DNA from 3 places in the Paenibacillus sp. IHB B 3415 genome. Region 1 is predicted to be linked to each of the others. Evidence: predicted binding sites of a transcription regulator. Region 1 holds the regulator's gene; each other region holds the start of a gene.
What was found. Region 1 encodes Rex, which represses fermentation and respiration genes when NADH is low (regulators of the CRP and FNR family bind a similar motif). Its sites were predicted from a motif close to TTGTGAAATATTTCACAA; they were not measured.
Positions count from the first base shown of each region.

Region 2: QW71_RS04535 (polymer-forming cytoskeletal protein) is a predicted target of Rex. The motif match lies at 1,235-1,252, and genes of this name have one in related genera.
Region 3: qoxA (cytochrome aa3 quinol oxidase subunit II) is a predicted target of Rex. The motif match lies at 819-836, and genes of this name have one in related genera.

Region 1 is NZ_JUEI01000098.1:6,272-9,556, reverse strand. It holds gene QW71_RS31200 (DUF5590 domain-containing protein) at 1-83, opposite strand, end outside; gene QW71_RS31195 (amidohydrolase) at 110-1,411, opposite strand; gene QW71_RS31190 (redox-sensing transcriptional repressor Rex) at 1,398-2,051, opposite strand; gene dinG (ATP-dependent DNA helicase DinG) at 2,203-3,285, opposite strand, start outside.
Region 2 is NZ_JUEI01000007.1:89,131-92,415, forward strand. It holds gene QW71_RS04530 (hypothetical protein) at 1-424, opposite strand, end outside; gene QW71_RS04535 (polymer-forming cytoskeletal protein) at 593-1,153, opposite strand; gene QW71_RS04540 (GNAT family N-acetyltransferase) at 1,355-1,891, opposite strand; gene QW71_RS04545 (RNA polymerase sigma factor) at 2,056-2,550, shown strand; gene QW71_RS04550 (anti sigma factor C-terminal domain-containing protein) at 2,551-3,285, shown strand, end outside.
Region 3 is NZ_JUEI01000047.1:9,002-12,286, reverse strand. It holds gene QW71_RS37215 (polysaccharide deacetylase) at 1-602, opposite strand, end outside; gene qoxA (cytochrome aa3 quinol oxidase subunit II) at 1,106-2,122, shown strand; gene qoxB (cytochrome aa3 quinol oxidase subunit I) at 2,166-3,285, shown strand, end outside.

The DNA.
Region 1 (3,285 bases):
GCATAAAACTGGCTTAGTCCGAACAGAAGGAGCAGAACCAGGGAAATCCCCAACGGAAGCCATTTTCTCCTCTTCTTCAACATGCAGCTTCCTTTCCATATAACCTGTATTACCGTTTAAGCAGCCCCTCGAACGTTTCCTGCGCTTTGCGGCGGATGGCTTCTTCATCTAGTGTCAGGCATTGTCCGTGCTTCACAACCTGTTTGCCGTTCACCCAGACATGCTCCACATCCTTGCCACTGGCTGAATATACCGCATGGGACAAAAGATCGGTATGCGGCAGCAAATGCGGCTGATCAATATCAATCGCGATGAAGTCGGCCTTCATCCCTGCTGCAAGCCGGCCTACCTGGTTCAGGAAAATAGACTGTGCACCATATTCGGTCGCCATCAGCAGCGCCTCTGGAGCCGGTACTGCTGTAGGATCACCGCTTACGCCTTTGTGAATCAGCGCGGCCAGCCGCATTTCTTCGAACATATCCAGGTTGTTGTTGCTTGCCGCACCGTCCGTACCCAGGGAGACCTTAACTCCTGCTCTAAGCAGCTCAGGAACACGGGCTACTCCGCTGGCCAGCTTCAGGTTGCTGCCGGGATTATGGGATACGCCAACATTGTGGCGGGCCAGAATCTCAATCTCTTCATCGTTCAGATGAACACCGTGGGCGATCAGGGACGGCCGGGTGAACATTCCCAGCTTCTCCAGATGAGCGACCGGACGCAGGCCGTAATCGGCCACATTCTGCTCCACTTCATGACGCGTTTCGGACATATGCGTGTGCATCGGCAGATCAAGATCATGAGCCGCCTGGACAAACTTCATGAAAAACTCCGGAGGACAGGTGTAAGGCGCATGCGGCGAGAGCATCGCAGTAATTCTGCCGTCAGCCTTGCCATGCCAGTTCCGGGCAAAAGCAATCGCCTCAGCCAGCTTGTGATTCTGCACCTCTTCCGGACACAGGCCAATAACACCGCGCATAAGTACTGCACGGATGCCTGACTGCTCTGTAACCTCAGCAACCCGGTCCATATGATCATACATATCGAGGAAGGTCGTAGTGCCGCCCTTCAGCATCTCAAGAACAGACAAAGAGGTTCCCCAGTACACATCTTCACCGGTGAATTTCTCTTCCATCGGCCACATTTTTTCCTGCAGCCAAGCCTGCAGCACCATATCATCGCCGTAGCCGCGCAGCAGCGACATCGCCGCATGGCCGTGGGTGTTGACCAGGCCGGGCATGAACAGCAGACGGCTGCCGTCAATAACCTCTGCGCCCTCTTCAATTACAGGCTTCGCTTCACCTATGTAAGTAATCAGATCATTTTCGATGGTCATATAACCGCTCAGCACCGGCTTATCACTGCCAGGTACCAGAAAACGGCCGTCTTTAATAATGGTTTTATTGCTGCTCATCTTCAGCTTCGTCCTTTCCGTCATGCAAATAATACGCCAGACTCTGCAAATCCGTAGTGAAATCGGCGGCATGAATCCGGATATTAGCCGGAGTCTTAAGAATTACAGGGGCAAAATTCAGGATCGCCTCAATGCCCGAATCTACCAGAATGTCAGCAACGTTCTGTGCTTCACTGTCCGGAACGGTAATAATCCCGATGCGGATGCCCTGTGCACGGATGGTATCCCCCAGCTCACTCATCGGCTGAACAGTCAGCGAGTTGATCTGCTGGCCTACCTTAGGCTCATAAGCATCAAATACAGCTGTAATCTTCATCGTATCCTTCAAGTAGGCATTGTAATTCGACAAGGCGTGGCCGAGATTACCTGCACCTACCAGAGCTACATTAATCTGCTGGTCCAGCTTAAGAATATGTCGGATCTTCTCGATCAGATAAGAGACATCATAACCAATGCCCTTTCTGCCGAAATCACCAAAATAAGCCAGGTCCTTGCGGATCTGGGCGGGGTTGAGATCAAGCTTCTGTCCCAGCTCCTGAGAAGAAACTGTTGAGATTTCACGTTTTTGGAGATCGTTCAGGAAACGCAGGTACACTGGGAGTCTGCGAACGACGGCCTCCGATATTTTATCCGATTTCATGTTTTCTCCTCCTAAAAGTTTGATAGCATATGCTTCGTGATAAGCCGGTTATAGGAACCGTGCTCCGGGACTGCCCGGTGGGCAGCAGCCGTGGAGCGCGGGACTTCAGAACAATAATTACTTATACATAATATCAACCGGCGACGGATTATTAAACCCCGCCATCTTCAAGCCATTCTGCAATCCGCGGAACGATCTGATCCGTCAGCATATGCTCCATCTTGGGACCGGGCAGCGAATACAGGAAATACTTCCCATAATAAGATTCGATTACCCTGGTATCATATACAATAACGATTCCGCGGTCCTGCGCGGTGCGGACCAGCCGCCCGAAGCCTTGCTTGAAGCGGATTACGGCCTGCGGGACGGACAGCTTCATGAACGGATTCTTCTTCTGTGCCTGGAGCAGCTCCGACTTCGCTTCAGCCAGCGGATGATTAGGCGGCTGGAACGGAAGTCTGACAATGGCCAGACAGGTCAAAGCTTCCCCGGGAATATCTACACCTTCCCAGAAGCTGCTCGTACCCAGCAAGACAGACGCCGAACTGTCCTGGAACCGCCGGATCAGCTTGCTCCGGCTGCCGCCTTCTACGCCCTGTCCAAGCACCGCGATATCCTGCGAAGCCAGGGCCTCCTTCAGCGGATCATAGACCTGGCGCAGCATCTTGTAGGAGGTGAAGAGCACAAGCATCCGCCCGCGGGTAGCCACGGCAGTTTCTGCCAGAGAATGGACCAGTGTATCCACAAAGCGGGCATCCCCAATGCTTCCCTTGACACTCGGGAAATCACGGGGAATGACAAGCAGTGCCTGCTCACGGTATTTGAACGGCGACGGAAGCAGGGCTGTCATCAGACGGCCCTGCTCTGCAGCCTCACCAAGACCGAGATTATCTATCATGAACTGGAATGACTTATCCACAGACAAGGTGGCCGAGGTCAGGATGATACTCTTCTTCTTGTCGAAGAACAGCTCCCTGAGCTGGGTGCTCACATCCACCGGAACGGCATACATCTGCAGCGATTTGCCGCGGTAATTGCCGCTCCCCTCCAGCCAGTAGACGATATTCTCGTCGTTCAGTCCCATAAAGAAACGGATCTGCTCCCGGATGGAGGCCAGGTCCTTGAACAACCCGCCGATATCCGTCACAAGACTGTCCGAAGAGGACTGGCTGTCCGTATCACGCATCTCACTAAGCATTTTATCACCCTTGCGGATGATATCGCTCAAGCTGAG
Region 2 (3,285 bases), on a different contig from region 1:
GAGTCGAAATATGCTCCAGTTCAGGAAAACACATATAATTTATTGCAGAGCTCTCCGGACCTCCGCCCATTCCGTAGCCGCCTCCCCATACCCACTTCCATCCGAGCCAGGTTTTGCGGACATACTCTACTTGAAGATTACTGCTACCTTGCTGCCCCGGCCGGGTAAGAAATACCAGCTCCCCTCTGGCTGCAGGCTCCTGATGAATTACTGTCATCGAGTCGGAGCTGCGGAACAGCCGGACTGCTTCTTCCGGACTTTTGCCAAGTGGAATCTGGAGGGTCTGCTCCATTCCGAGTGAACGGGACATCCGCTGGTCAGACCATCCGCCTGGTCTTTCATACATATACAAAAGTAAATAGAGTACGGCTACGGAAGCTAGAATCACTCCGGCAGCCATTCCCAATCTCCGGCTATTCTTCATGAATAATTGCATCCCCTGTCCCATCTGTTTGCGCTTACAATACCTTCCATAATACTATAGAATATTTCAGCGCAGAATACAAAAAAGCCCATAGAGCAAGCCCCAAAGGGCCTGTCTACAGGCTGTTTGCAATACATTATACTATTATAGCTGTTATATTAGTTTGAATTATTTAACTTCATTTGCTCCGGTTACTTTGCCTTCGATCACAGCAGTAGCCTTCACATCTTCACTTGCATAGTACAGGTTACCGTCGATAGTAGCATCCTTGTACAGGTTGAATCCGTTAGCTTCTACATATACGTCACCTTTGATTGTACCGCCTTGAACGCGGAAGTTCTCGCTCTGTACAGTTACTTTAGGTGCTGTCAGTGTGTAGGTAGCTGTAACCTTGTGATCTGCATCTTGTGCATACAGGGCAAGCTTACGGTAGATCGCTGCACTTGCATCGCCTTTGTCATGGAATTCACCGGCTACAACAACATCTTTGTCAACAGTCAGATCGTTCAGGACCGCTACAATCCAGTTGCCGCTTTCGCTTACAGCAGCAGTGAAGGCATCTGCCTGGTTAACGATCGAAGCCGTGCTTTTTGCATCAGTCTGCTCTGTGGCCGGGGCTGTTGTTGCTGCTGTACCTGCATTATTAGCTGCGTTATTATTATTCGATCCACAACCCGACAACAATGCTGCTGATACCCCTGCTACTACTAGAACTTTGAATAATTTCATTTTTAATTCCCCCTGTTTCTTTTAATTAACTTTATTATATATTAAAATTTTACGATAAACAACGTGATAGTTTTCACAATATTGTGTCTTTTTTCACAAACAAGCATTTTGATTATTTCATATCGTGCAAAATGCAGGCATTTCATGCTTATTTGTCTAAATTTGTTCGCAAACCTCAGCGGCTTCAGCAGCTGATCTTTTCTATCCTAAGACCTCCCACTCCTCTCTAAGCAGCCCCATTCGAATAGAATCGTAGAACTGCCCGTTATAATAACGGCATTTCCGGAGTCTTGCTTCCATCGTCATGCCTAATTTCACCCCGGTCCTGATCATCCGCTCATTCCCGGACCATGTGGTATAGCCTACACGGACCAGCGGATACGCATTGAACAGATGACCGATCCACAGTCTGAGAGCTTTTGTCCCGTAACCGCTGCTCCAATATGCCGGATCATAGATGATAATACCCATTTCCAGCCAAAGGGATGGCTCATGCTCCCAATAGTAACTGACATCGCCTATAACCTCGCCCTCTACTTCTATTACCCAATTATTTCCGCATCCAACAATCTCCGCTCTGTTCCCATAATACTCTTCCCACGGAATCCGCTTGTGTTCGTAGTATGGCGCATCCCATTTCTTCCACTCCGGTGCTTCCTCTTTATGTGAGAGCTCCCACAGTCTGAATAGATCCCCTTCAGCTATCGGCCGAATCTGCAATTCATTATCCTGATACATAGATCTCCTCCGTTGCAGCTAATATTTTACATACTGATATTATATTAACTGAACTGCTGAAGCTGCTGCTGGTAGTGAACATTTATAATTAAGGAATACTGAATGTACCGGCTGCTGTAAACTTTTCACGGAGCCTAGCGTTGTATAGGGGAAGGGGGCAGGACATGGCCAAAGAAACCATTCATCACTTTCTGCAGCAAGCCGGAACTTTGCTATACCGGTATTTGAGGAAACGCGGACTCGCCCGCGAGGATGCTGAAGATATCGTTCAGGACACCTGTTACAAATACTTAATCTATCAGGATGGTATCGGCCCGAAACAAGTCATGGGCTGGATGTTCCGTGTCGCCACCAATCAGTTCTATGATCTCAAACGTAAAGACAAACGCCATCCGGCGGTCGATGTTGACGATATCCAGCTTCTTTCTTTAACCCATCTGCCGGAGATCCAGCTGCTGAGGCGGGAAACCGCACAGAATATCCGCGACACCCTTGCTTTACTCTCTGAGCAGCATCAGGAGCTGCTGATTCTCAAATATGAGCTGAACCTTACTTACAAGGATCTGTCGTCCCTGTACGGTATGAATGAGAACACGCTCAAGACTCACGTCACACGCGCCAAAAACCAATTCATCAAACTTTATGGGGAGGACTATTAAATGGAACAGAATCATGAACAGGACCCGTTTATTTTCGGAGGGAAAGGCGCTCAGCAGATGATCAAAAAAGCCAGACTCCGCTCCACCCTGAAGACCATTGGCATCATTGTTATCGTAACCCCGGTTATTCTCGCCGTTATCTGGTATGGCCTCTACCACTTGAGACTGAATCAGGGCAGCAAGGTACAATCTGAGATTCTCTGGAAAAATGAAATCAGTGCACCCAATGTGCACATCAGCAACCAGTCGGTGAAATTAGATAGCTTTGGAGGCGAAACCTACAATCAGACTTACAAATGGCTGGGCAATAAACCTTATATCTGGCAGCCCATCGAGGAATCCTATAATCTGCTGGGCCACTCGACCGGAAGGTATGGGGCATTCGGAGCGATCTCTCTCCCTGAACAGCTGAGAACAGCGTCTACACACCGTTACAATTCTGCCACCGGGGACCGTGAAATGATCTTTTATCATCCGGAGATTGATTATGATTCCTATGAGGACAGCATCAGCCTGCTGAAGCAGCTGGGTGACGATACACTTGTGGAGATGGCGTTGTCTTTTGACCAGGCCTATACCTTGGATGAGACGCAGAAGCTTCTGCCTGCCGGGGTGCAGCCTGTCTGGTTATGGACGGATGCATATACTCCCTCTTATAAAAAATACCTGAAAGAAACGCGCCAGACCATCGCAGCCGATTCGATGATCATCTACGGATTTCATGGAGAGCAGTTT
Region 3 (3,285 bases), on a different contig from region 1:
TACTTGCTTAAGATATCCAGCAGCTGGGAAGTCGTCGCCGACGGGCCGTCATCAAAAGTAAGATACACGGTTTGTCCCGGCTTGCCGGGTTCAGCAGAGGGCTCAGGCTCCGCCGGGGCTGTCTCCGCAGGTTTCAGTTCTGCTGCATACTGGGTGACAAAGGCTTCATCCGTAAGCCCCGCCGAGCCGTCCTTCACCCGGAGTAAATATTTATCCCCCGCAAAGGTTATGATATACCCAAGATACCCGCTTACTTTCAGCGGAACCATAAGTTTACCGTCCTGCAAAAAAGTGCTCACAGGCACCACTGTGCCATCTTTGAGCACAGCGCCGGCATCGCCCTGCAAAGTCAGCGACCCGGAGCCGCCCGACACCAGAACTCCGTCGGTCAGGCCGGTAAGCGTCCATTTTAATTCATCGGCCAGAGCACGCAGCGGGACATAATAAGTGCCTTTTACAGACACGGCTTCTATACCGCTCAATTTATCGTTGATCCCGAGCTTCAGTACATTAGTCTTACCTTCAGCGTTAGCAGGGATCTGTACAAGACCCGTAATCAGGAATAAAGAGAGGAATAACAGCATTATTTTTTTAATGGGCACAGCAGCAATCTCCAATCTATGTATATTTGTCTATTACTTTATCACACATAGATATAACGTAATTTGAGAGATTGTAACCGCAAGCTAAAATATTGTTACCCTTTTTGCAATGATAAAATGAATATTCAGCTTTTTTTCTGAAATACGACAATTTGCGTCGAATGCTGTCACAGCAGGCCATAAGCGGTTAATTCACGTGTTTTTGACTCAAAATAAATGTGACAAAATTAATAACAATTGTGCATTCTTGAACAAAGTTTGAACAACCTTAAAATTAGCTTAAACTGCGCCACTACAGTGATCTTTATCATACCTTTAAGTAGTTGTAACAATTTGATCACACATATTTAACTTGTTCGCCATTTTTAAGGGCTTTTTTATCTATTTATACAAAATATGTATTTTGCATTATGGGTAAGTAGTTCTTACTATAGATACAGGTTAAGTAGTAAGCCCGTTAATGAACGGCGAATGAAAAGTAGTATTGAAGGAAGGAGTTCTATATGAAAAAAAAGGGACCGTTATACGCTTTGTTTCTAAGCCTGATCCTTCTCCTGCCGGGATGCAGCTCGATCGCTGTTCTGAACCCGAAGGGGCCGTCTGCAAGGACGTTATCGGACACCATCATTCTCTCCATTGTTGTAATGCTTGGTGTTCTGGCAGTTGTCTACATCTTATATATCTTTGTACTGGTGAAATACCGGGCGAAGAAGAGTAATGAGGGTTACATTCCTGAACATGAGGAGGGCAACAAGGTACTTGAAGCGATCTGGATTATTATCCCGATCATTATCGTCGCCTTCTTGTCAGTTGTAACCGTCAAGACAACTACCGAAGTCGAGAACGTAGCCGCGGACTATAAAGATCAGACACCGCTGGTCATTTACGCTTCATCCTCCAACTGGAAATGGCATTTCAGCTATCCGGAGGAAGGTATTGAAACGGTTAACTACGTGAATATGCCTGTGCATCGTGCAGTTGAGTTCAGAATGTACTCGTTCGGCACCATTACCAGCTTATGGATTCCACAGCTTGCCGGACAAAAGTACGCCATGAGCGACATGCTCACCACGCTTCACCTGTCTGCTGATACCGAAGGCTCTTATATTGGAAAGAATGCCAACTTCAGCGGTAAAGGCTTTGCCCACATGGAATTTGAAGCACTTGTTATGAGCAGCAAGGATTACGACGAATGGGTGAATGACGTCAAGGAAACCGCACCAGAGCTTACAGAGGATGAATTCAAAGGCCTGCTCGCCACAGACTTCCTCGGACGTAAAACCTATTCCTCGACCCACTTAGGGTTCAGTCCTCCCCCTGGAGACCACAGTGAACACATGAGTGGTAACGGAAGTGAGATGGACATGGACAACGGCAGTGAGGAGCATCAGGATAACAAAGAGATCCACCCTTCTCCTGAGCCGTCCAGCGGAACCGAATTTGACAGCGAACCTGATCCGGAGGTCGATCAGCCACTGCCAAGCTCACCGGTGGATGAAAGTACACATGAAGGACACTAGCTCTGAAAGAGCTTGATGCAACACACTGAAAGGAGCTACCCTAATGGATTTAGACAAATTTAAGGTTCACGGCGAACCCTTAATATACGGGGCCATGATCAGTATTGCACTGGCAACCATCGGGATTCTCGTCGGGCTTACCTATTTCAAGAAATGGGGATACCTCTGGCGTGAATGGCTTACCACTGTAGATCACAAAAAAATCGGTGTCATGTATATCCTCGCGGCGCTGCTCATGCTGTTCCGCGGCGGCGTGGACGCGATGATGATGCGTCTGCAGACGGCAGCGCCGGAAATGAAATTCCTCGATGCCCAGCATTATAATGAGGTATTTACCACGCATGGTCTAATCATGATTCTGTTCATGGCCATGCCGTTCATCATCGGTCTGATGAATGTGATCATTCCGCTGCAGATCGGCGCGCGTGACGTCGCGTTCCCGCGGCTTAACGCCGTCAGCTTCTGGCTCTTCTTCATGGGGGCCATGCTGCTGAACATTTCCTTCGTTATCGGCGGATCGCCGGATGCCGGATGGTCAGCCTACTTCCCGCTGGCGAGTCTTGAATTCAGCCCGACGGTCGGTAACAACTACTACTCCCTGGCCCTGCAGATTTCCGGTATCGGGACTCTGATTACAGGGGTCAACTTTATCGTAACGATTCTCAAGATGCGCGCACCGGGCATGAAGCTGATGAAGATGCCAATGTTCACCTGGTCCGTACTCATCACCAACGTCATTATCGTCTTCGCCTTCCCGGTACTTACTGTTGCGCTTGCGCTGATGATGTTCGACCGCCTGTTCGGCTCCCAGTTCTTCACGATGGCCAACGGCGGGATGGATATGCTCTGGGCCAATCTGTTCTGGGTATGGGGTCATCCGGAGGTCTATATCGTTATTCTGCCGGCCTTCGGTATTTATAGCGAAATTATCGCCACCTTCTCCAAAAAGAACCTGTACGGATATACCTCCATGGTATTCAGTATGCTGATTATCTCGCTCCTGTCCTTCCTCGTATGGGCTCACCATTTCTATACGATGGGTCAAGGCGCCATGGTCAACAGCTTCTTCTCGATTACCACAATGGCTATTGCCGTACCTACAGGGGTTAAAATATTCAACTGGCTGTTCACCCTGCGAAAAGGCAGGATTACCTTCACAACGC